Regions from separate parts of the Paenibacillus sp. N119s genome, predicted to be linked through region 1. Evidence: predicted binding sites of a transcription regulator. Region 1 holds the regulator's gene; each other region holds the start of a gene.
The links. The regulator Rex, encoded in region 1, represses fermentation and respiration genes when NADH is low (regulators of the CRP and FNR family bind a similar motif). The targets are predictions, from matches to a motif close to TTGTGAAATATTTCACAA.
Positions count from the first base shown of each region.

Region 2: the regulator Rex is predicted to act here: its motif matches at 1,831-1,848, upstream of arcA (arginine deiminase).
Region 3: the regulator Rex is predicted to act here: its motif matches at 1,828-1,845, upstream of pflB (formate C-acetyltransferase).

Region 1 covers NZ_JCAJRU010000007.1:13,050-16,266, forward strand. Annotated here, with positions in the region: gene dinG (ATP-dependent DNA helicase DinG) at 1-1,030, shown strand, start outside; gene AC5V8P_RS01955 (redox-sensing transcriptional repressor Rex) at 1,058-1,711, shown strand; gene AC5V8P_RS01960 (amidohydrolase) at 1,698-2,999, shown strand; gene AC5V8P_RS01965 (cell wall elongation regulator TseB-like domain-containing protein) at 3,037-3,217, shown strand, end outside.
Region 2 covers NZ_JCAJRU010000002.1:2,574-5,790, forward strand. Annotated here, with positions in the region: gene AC5V8P_RS00540 (sensor histidine kinase) at 1-871, opposite strand, end outside; gene AC5V8P_RS00545 (response regulator transcription factor) at 873-1,580, opposite strand; gene arcA (arginine deiminase) at 1,939-3,171, shown strand; gene argF (ornithine carbamoyltransferase) at 3,196-3,217, shown strand, end outside.
Region 3 covers NZ_JCAJRU010000076.1:13,354-16,570, forward strand. Annotated here, with positions in the region: gene pflB (formate C-acetyltransferase) at 1-1,794, opposite strand, end outside; gene adhE (bifunctional acetaldehyde-CoA/alcohol dehydrogenase) at 2,140-3,217, opposite strand, start outside.

The sequences.
Region 1 (3,217 bases):
AGATAGTCTCATTACAGATATTACGGGTCTGTTTAAGGATTTGGCGGGAATTAAGGAAAATTTACGTTTCTTTATACGACTCGATGATGAAACAACCGTATACTGGCTCGAAGCGAGTGGGCAATTCCGTAGTAAGTCATTGCAATTTTATGCGGTGCCCGTCGATGTGAGCCGTCAGTTGAAAGAAATGTTTTTTGACAAAAAAAGAAGTATTATTCTGACATCTGCTACTTTATCGGTAGATAAGTCATTTCAGTACATGACCGAGCAACTCGGCTTGCAGGAGGCTGCGGATCAAGGACGATTAATGACTTCTCAGCTCCCATCCCCTTTTAATTACAGGGATCAGGTGTTGCTGGTCATTCCGCGGGATTTTCCGAGTGTGAAGGGTAGTGTAGGGGATGCACACTTTGTAGAGATGCTCGTTAGCTCTCTAGGGGCGACTGCTCAGGCAACGCGGGGGAGAATGCTTGTTCTGTTTACTTCCTATCGGATGCTCCGGCAAGTGTATGAGCCGCTCAAAGAAGCGCTGGCATCCAGTGATATTACCGTGTTAGGACAAGGTGTGGACAGTGGAAGCCGCAGCAAGCTAACCCGCCGGTTTCAGGAAGCCAAAGCTTCTGTACTGCTGGGAACCAGCAGCTTCTGGGAAGGCGTCGATATTCCAGGGAAGGCACTGACTTGCCTGGCCATCGTTCGCTTGCCGTTTCAACCGCCCAATCACCCGTTACTGGAGGCAAAAAGCGAGTTGCTCCAGCAGCAGAAGAAGAATCCATTCATGAAGCTGTCTGTACCACAGGCAGTGATCCGTTTCAAACAGGGATTTGGTCGGTTGGTACGTACAGCGAGCGACCACGGAGTCGTCATTGTCTACGATACACGTGTGATCGAATCCTATTACGGAAAGCACTTTTTGTACTCGTTGCCGGGACCCAAAATGGAGCATATGCCATCGGAGCAAATGGTGCCACGCATTGCGGAATGGCTCCAATCCGCCCCGGAGACAGAGGCACAACGGACGGACACCTAAGGTCCGTTACAATTAGGGGGAGCAAGTATGAAATCAGATAAAATTTCAGAGGCTGTCGTACGGAGGTTACCCGTATATTTACGCTATCTGAATGCACTGCACAAACGGGAAGTGGCTACGGTCTCTTCTCAAGAGCTGGGGCAGAGGCTGGATTTGAATCCGGCCCAAATCCGTAAAGACCTGGCCTATTTTGGCGATTTTGGCCGGAAGGGTATCGGTTATGATGTTTCTTATCTAATTGAGAAAATACGCCATATCCTGAAAATCGACCAGCAGATTAATGTAGTACTGGTCGGAGCGGGTAATCTGGGTCAAGCCCTCTCAAACTATAACGCATATTTAAAAGACAATATGAAGATTGTGGCAGTGTTTGATGCGTTTCCAGATAAGGTTGGGACCAGAATCAATACACTGGTCGTTCAGCCAATGGATGAACTGGAAGCGACTGTGAAGGAAAAAAATATTCGAATCGGGATTATTACAGTGCCTGAGTTTGAGGCACAGCACGTAGCTGACAGGCTCATTGAGAGTGGAGTTGGGGCGATTCTGAACTTTGCACCTATCATTCTCAAGGCACCGGCTAACGTTCGGATACATGCCACAGATTTTACAACTGATTTGCTTAGCCTCGCATATTATTTGGAGGATGGAAAGGAAGAAGCACAAGATGACAGTGAATAAATGGGTAATTAAAAACGGTTCTTTTGCCGTAAATGGAGCCGAAGCGGGAGTAATTCATGGTTTTATGATTGTGGAGGATAGCCGCATTACTTACATTGGCGAGACTTTGCCTGCTGGTGAGGAAGAGACGGAAGCAATCGACGGTAAGGGGCTATTGTTCTTACCTGGTCTGGTGAATACTCATGGTCATGCGGCGATGTCTCTGCTGCGAGGATATGGAGATGATCTGGCCCTTCAAGTGTGGCTGCAGGAAAAAATGTGGCCTATGGAGGCCAAGTTTACATCTACAGATGTGTACTGGGGAACATCTTTGTCAGTGTTAGAAATGCTAAAGGGTGGAACCACGACTTTCCTGGATATGTACGACCATATGGATGAGGTGGCTCGTGTAGCTGAAGAGTCTGGCATTCGTGCAAGTCTGATGCGTGGAGCAATTGGACTATGCTCAGAAGAAGAACAGCGGATCAAGCTGGCCGAGGCCGTAACTTTTGCGCGCAACTGGCATGGTAAAGCAGACGGCCGTATCACAACCATGATGTCACCGCATGCCCCGTACACATGTCCGCCTGCGTTTATCGAGAAATTCGTACAAGCTGCACATGATCTCGATTTACCATTGCATACGCACATGTCCGAGACGATCGCCGAAGTTGAGCAAAACGTACGTGATTACGGTTTGCGTCCAGTTGCACATTTAGATAAGCTTGGCTTTTTCTCTCGTCCTTCCCTGGTTGCCCACGGCGTTCACTTGAACGACGAAGAAATTGCCTTATTAGCAGAACGAGGTGTAGCGGTCTCCCATAATCCAGGCAGCAACTTGAAGCTGGCAAGCGGCGTAGCAAGAGTGCCTGAACTACTGCGTGCAGGAGTGACCGTTTCTCTTGGAACAGATGGTCCTGCCAGCAATAATAATCTGGATATGTTCGAGGAAATGCGTCTGGCGGCACTTATTCACAAGGGAGTGTCTGGTGACCCTACGGCAGTTCCTGCCAATGAAGCACTGCGTCTGGCAACAGAATATGGCGCAAAGTCAATCGGTTTAAAAGAGGTAGGAGCGCTGGCAGCAGGCAACAAGGCTGACTTTATCGCGTTAGATCTGAATCAGGCTCATTTCTTGCCGCGTACAGATCTTATTTCCCATGCCGTATACTCTGCAAGTGCCAAAGACGTGGCTCATGTATGGGTAGACGGCCGTCAGGTTGTGAAAAATGGCGAATGCCTGACGATGGACGAGGAACGTATCAAACATGAGGCACAAGCCGCCTTTGAAGGGCTGCTGTCGCGCTAATTCAGGTGTCACATCCCCTTAGAGAGGAAGCACAGGTTTGAAAAATAAGAAAAAATGGATAGCGGTCGCCATTTTGGCCGTAATACTGATCCTGGTCAGCATTTTCTGGTATTATTCCTACGTTACTCAAGACCAGGTGGCTGAGAAAAATGCCGCTATCATTAAGGCCAAGCAAGTGGGTGGTCTGGTTAGCACGACTCAGACATGGAAGTCTGTAT
Region 2 (3,217 bases), on a different contig from region 1:
CGTTCATGCATTCAACCAGGCGCTTGGCAATCGTAAGGCCTAGTCCACTGCCCTGAATCGTCTTATTACGCGAATCCTCAAGTGTGTACATACGTTCAAAAACCTTATCCTGCTCCGGCTCCTGTATGCCTTTTCCGCGATCCCACACCTCTATACGCACCGTATCCTGCTGTTCTAACAGCCTCAGGCCTAGCGTTCGACCTTCTGCACCGTAGCGAATGGCATTCGAAATGAGATTGCTCAGCACCCGCCCAATGGCTCCTTCGTTCCCCAAGGCATGTATGGGATGCTCCGGGATATCAATATGTACTGTAAACCCCTGAGCCGTCAGCAGATCATAAAACTCCAAAATGCTGCGTCTGCACAGTTCTCCTATTTCTAGTCGAGTCAGTGGAATGTCAGTATCGTTAGCTTCCAGCTTCGCCAAGTTAAAAAAGCTTCCGATCAACTCAATCGCTTCACTGGTCTTTTGATGAATTCTGGATAGCAGCTTTATACGTTCTTCCGGCAGCATATCCGGATCGCCATCCAGCATCTCGGCATATCCAAGCACAACGGTAAGCGGGGTCTTAAGATCGTGGGAAATATTCGAAATCATTTTTCGCATAGCGATTTGGCTTCGGTTGTAATCGGCTGATACCCTCAAATTTAAATCTAGTAACCGGTTGATTTCCGTCATAAGTCGCTGCAATTCAACGTCACTTGTAACATATAGCAGCTTTTCCGCATGATTCACGGTCACGATCCGCTCTAGTAGGGTTCGAACATTCTTGATTTTGCGCTTATAGGCGATGCGTTCTCGCCACAGCCATAGGATAACGCCAGACATCATAAGGACGACAATCCATTCGAAAATGTTTTCGATGTTCATATCAACCGTTCTCCCATTTGTAACCGATGCCCCACAGTGTCTTAATGTGGACAGGGTGAGAGGGATCTTCTTCAATTTTCTCACGCAGACGACGAATATGGACATTAATCACGTTCTCATCCCCCATATAATCGTCTTTCCAAATAAATCCGTATAGTTGAGCTTTCGTAAATACCCGGTTCGGATTGGATGCAAACAGCTTCAGAATATCGGATTCTTTGGCTGTTAGCTGAATTTCATTTTCATCGCGTGTGACTGTAAAATGATCAAAATCAATGCGCAAATCTCCATAGGTCAACACTTGTGCTTGCGGCTGTTCCTCCTGCTGTTGCAGACGAGCATAGGTAGTCGATCTGCGGATTGCGGATTGAATACGTGCCGTCATCTCTAGCATCGAAAACGGTTTGGCAACATAATCATCTGCTCCGAAGCCCAGTCCAAGCGCCTTATCCACATCGCTGTCCTTAGCCGACATAATCAGAATTGGCACGGCGCTGCGGGTACGAATTTGCCGGATTACCTCCATACCGTCAACCTTCGGCATCATCAAATCCACGAGGATCAGGTCGTAAGTATGACGTTCAAAGGCAATAAGCCCTTCTTCCCCGTCATAGGCGGTGGTTAAATTGTAGCCCTCCTTGGTGAGTGCTTTTAGCAGCATTTCAGCAATAGATAGATCGTCTTCAATAAGTAAAATATGCTGTGGCATAGGTGTGGAACACCCCTATTTTTTAGATTAGCTCGTGTGACGAACTGTAACTGAATTATATAGAGCGGTGAAGGGGATTTCCACAACATTATCCCAGAATAATTAAAACTCCCGGGATTGCCAGGGTGTCACGTCACTATCAACCACCATCGCGTTCAGAAGAAAGACTTAATTCAATCATAATATGGAATAGATTTCGCAAATCAGCGGGTTTATAAAAATACAGGTTTTTATGAATCTAAAAGTAAAATTGTGAAATATTTCACAATAGAAGTGTTGGCATTTGCACGAGACGGGAAGCATGGACCATGTATGATGCACTTGTAAACATCAAAAATCAAAAAAGGAGGTACGACAAATGGAGCATCCATTGCATGTTGCTTCGGAGATTGGGGAATTACAAACGGTTTTATTGAAACGTCCGGGACAAGAATTGGAAAATTTAACACCGGATTATTTACAGCCGTTATTATTTGACGATATTCCCTATTTGCCGGTGATTCAAAAAGAACATGATTATTTTGCCCAAACTTTACGCAATCGAGGAATTGAAGTTCTTTATTTGGAACAACTTGCGGCAGAGGCATTAGTGGATGAAAAACTGAGAGAAGAATTTGTTGACCAAATGCTAGAAGAAGGAAGGGCGGAGGGAAATGTTTCACATCGAATTTTAAAAGAGTATTTACTTTCCTTCTCCAATGAAGATTTAATTCAAAAAATAATGAGTGGTGTCCGGAAGAATGAAATTGGAACGAGTAAGAAAGTGCAACTGCATGAATTTATGCAAGATCATTCTCCATTTCATTTAGTTCCAATGCCCAATCTATATTTTACCCGCGACCCTGCAGCAGTGATTGGGGATGGATTAACGATTAATAAAATGAGAGAAACGGCACGAAGACGTGAATCATTGTTTATAGAGTATGTCATTAAACACCATCCGATATTTACTAGTCATCATGTGCCGATTTGGCTGGACCGCAATTATGAGTTTCCAATCGAAGGCGGCGATGAGCTCATTTTAAATGAAGAAACCATTGCTATTGGTGTATCAGCCCGTACCTCAGCTAAAGCCATTGAACGTTTAGCCCTAAATCTATTTGGCCGTCAAAAAAAATTCAAAAGAATACTAGCCATTGAGATTCCAAAGTGCAGGGCATTTATGCATTTAGATACCGTATTTACGATGGTTGATTATGATAAATTTACAATTCATCCAGCGATCCAAGGACCGCAAGGAAATATGAATATTTATGTTTTAGAGAAAGGTCCAGATGAGAAGACACTAAAAATTACCCATCATACCTCTTTAATGGAATCTCTAAAAGAGGTTTTGGGCTTAAAGGATTTGGTTCTTATTCCTTGCGGAGGAGGAGATGTAATAGCCTCTGCTCGTGAACAATGGAATGACGGGTCCAATACATTAGCCATTGCCCCAGGAGTAGTTGTTACGTATGACCGTAACTATGTATCCAATGCTTTATTGCGTGAACACGGTATTGAGGTAATCGAAATATTGAGCTCAGAATTATCCCGTGGCCGCGGGGGACCACGATGTATGAGTATGCCCATCGTTCGAAAAGATATTTAAATCATAGAGAAAGTAGGGATAAATATGGGAGAAACGATTTCAAGCT
Region 3 (3,217 bases), on a different contig from region 1:
AGGAACCGCATTACGATAAGCTTTATGTTTGCGAATCATGCTCATGAAAGTTTCTACCAATTCTACAGCGATAGTATCTACGCGGTCATCGTTGTTACCGTAGCAAGGATATTCGCCTTCGATTTCAAAGTCGACAGCAATTCCTTTTTCGTTACGGATTGGTTTAACTTTTGCATATTTAATGGCACTCAAGGAGTCAGTTGCAACTGATAGACCCGCAATACCACAAGCCATGGTACGAAGAATATCACGGTCATGCAACGCCATTTCAATGCGTTCGTAGCTATATTTATCATGCATATAGTGAATAACGTTCAAAGTGTTCATGTACAGTTTTGCCAGCCATTCCATCATAGGTTTGAAACGGCTCAACACTTCTTCGTAGTCCAGCACTTCGCTTGTAATAGCAGGGAACTCAGGTCCTACTTGAACGCCGGATTTTTCATCCTTACCGCCATTAATAGCGTACAACAGAGCTTTTGCCAAGTTGGCACGAGCACCAAAGAATTGCATTTGTTTACCGATTCTCATGGCAGATACACAGCAAGCAATACCATAATCATCGCCATAGATTGGACGCATCAGATCGTCATTTTCATATTGAATGGAGCTAGTTTCAATAGAAACTTTTGCACAATATTTCTTAAAGCCCTCAGGCAACTTTTCTGACCACAGTACAGTCAAGTTAGGTTCTGGAGCAGGCCCTAAGTTGTACAGTGTGTGTAAGAAGCGGAAGCTGTTTTTGGTAACACGAGTTTCTCCAGTGACAGACATACCACCGATGGATTCTGTTACCCAAGTTGGGTCACCACTGAACAGTTCGTTGTAATCAGGTGTACGCAGGAACTTAACAATACGCAGTTTCATAACAAAATGGTCGACCAGTTCCTGAGCTTGTTCTTCGTTCAGTGCACCTTCCTCAAGATCACGTTGTGTATAAATATCAAGGAATGAAGATACACGTCCCAAGGACATTGCTGCACCGTTTTGCTCTTTAATCGCTGCCAGATATCCGAAATATACCCATTGGAAAGCTTCTTTTGCATTGTTAGCTGGTTTGGAGATATCGAAACCATGCTCAGCAGCCATTTGTTTCAATTCATTCAAAGCACGAATTTGTTCGGAAATTTCCTCACGCAGACGAATTACGTCTTCTTCCATGGAGTCAACTTCAAGGCTTTTCAATTGAAGTTTTTTATCTTGGATCAAGAAGTCTGCACCATACAGAGCAACACGACGATAGTCACCGATGATACGACCACGACCGTATGCATCTGGCAGACCAGTAATGATACCAGCTCTACGAGCTGCTCTCATTTCATCTGTATAAGCGTCAAATACACCTTGGTTGTGCGTTTTACGAATATGAGTGAAGATGTCTACAATGCTTTGTGGCACTTCAAAACCATAGGCTTTGCAAGCATCGATCATCATCCGGATTCCACCGAACGGTTGCAAAGAACGTTTGAATGGAGCATCTGTTTGTACACCGACAATTTGTTCTTTGTCCTTGTCCAAGTAGCCTGGTTTATGTGAAATAATGGTGGATGGCGTATTTACGTCTACATCAAGTACACCGCCGTTTGCCAACTCTTTTTTAGTAAGATCAGATACAATTTCCCACAGTGCAGTTGTGTTGGCAGTAGGACCAACCAAAAATTCTTCATTGCCAACATAAGGTGAGATATTGGTTTCAATAAAATCGTTGACGTTAACTTCTCTAGTCCATTTTCCTTTTTTAAAACCTCTCCAGCCAGATTGTTGCTCTTGTAATTCTCTCTCAATCACCGACATGTAAATCCCTCCAAATTGTTTGGTCTTCCGGACTTGTGATTTTTTTCACGTTTAAACTATTTCTTGAGCCCGGCCTTTTCACCGATGCCTTACGCTCAGTGTCGGGACCTTTCTTACACTCTTATTGTAGAATAATGATAGAGTGTAGTATGTGATAAAGATCACATTATGAGTGATTTTTATCACTTTATTTTCCCTAGCTTCACGCGTATATCTATAGCCTAGCCGTTCACCTCCCTTCCCAAACCAAGAGGCTCTCTATATAGAGAGCCTGCATCGGTTTTGTACGGGAAAACGCTCTGTTACAAGCCTCTTCTTACCTATTATATTATTGGTCGAATTACATTATTGGTCGAAGCGTCCGTAGAAGGCGTTGCGGTATACATCAGCCAATTCAGTAACCAGCGGCAGCTTTGGATTCGCAGTTGTACATTGATCCTCAAAAGCACGGTCAGCCAGATAATCTACACGTGATTCAAAATCTTTTGGATCGAAACCAAGTTGTTGGAACGATTCCTCGATACCGAGTGTTTTGTTCAACTTACGAATCGCATCAATCAGGCTGTTAACCCCTTCTTCAGTAGTACGTGCAGGCAGTCCCAGTATGCGTGCAATTTCTGCATAACGCTCATCTGCAACAAAGTGCGAATATTTAGGGAACGAAGCAAATTTTGTCGGTTTTTTCGCATTGTAGCGAATAACGTGTGGCAGCAAGATCGCATTTGTGCGACCGTGAGCCGTATGGTATTGTCCGCCCCACTTGTGTGCAAGACTGTGGTTAATACCCAAGAATGCATTAGCAAACGCCATACCTGCGAGTGTGGAAGCATTATGCATTTTTTCGCGAGCCAACTTGTCGCCGACCAGAGCCGATTGCTCCAGGTACTGGAATACCAGTTGAATGGCTTTAATCGCCAGGCCGTCTGTGTAATCATTAGCCATTACAGACACGTAAGCCTCGATTGCATGTGTCAGAACGTCCATACCAGTATCTGCTACAGCTGTTTTAGGCAGCGAATATACAAATTCAGGGTCAATAATTGCCACATCAGGAGTCAACTCATAGTCAGCCAGTGGGTATTTGGTGTTGCCCAGGTTTTTGTCTGTAATTACTGCGAACGAAGTAACTTCCGAACCTGTACCCGAGGTTGTAGGGATGGCTACAAATTGTGCTTTTTGTCCCAGACGTGGGTACTTGTAAATCCGTTTACGGATATCCATGAATTTTTGTTTCAAGTTATTGAAATCAGTATCTGGATATTCATAGAACAACCACATGCCTTTAGCTGCATCCATTGGCGAACCGCCACCGAGTGCGATGATGCAATCCGGTTGGAAGCGTCTCATCATGTCAGTACCACGTTCTACGGTAACTGTCGATGGATCTGGTTCAACTTCAGAGAACACTTCAATCGCTACTGGT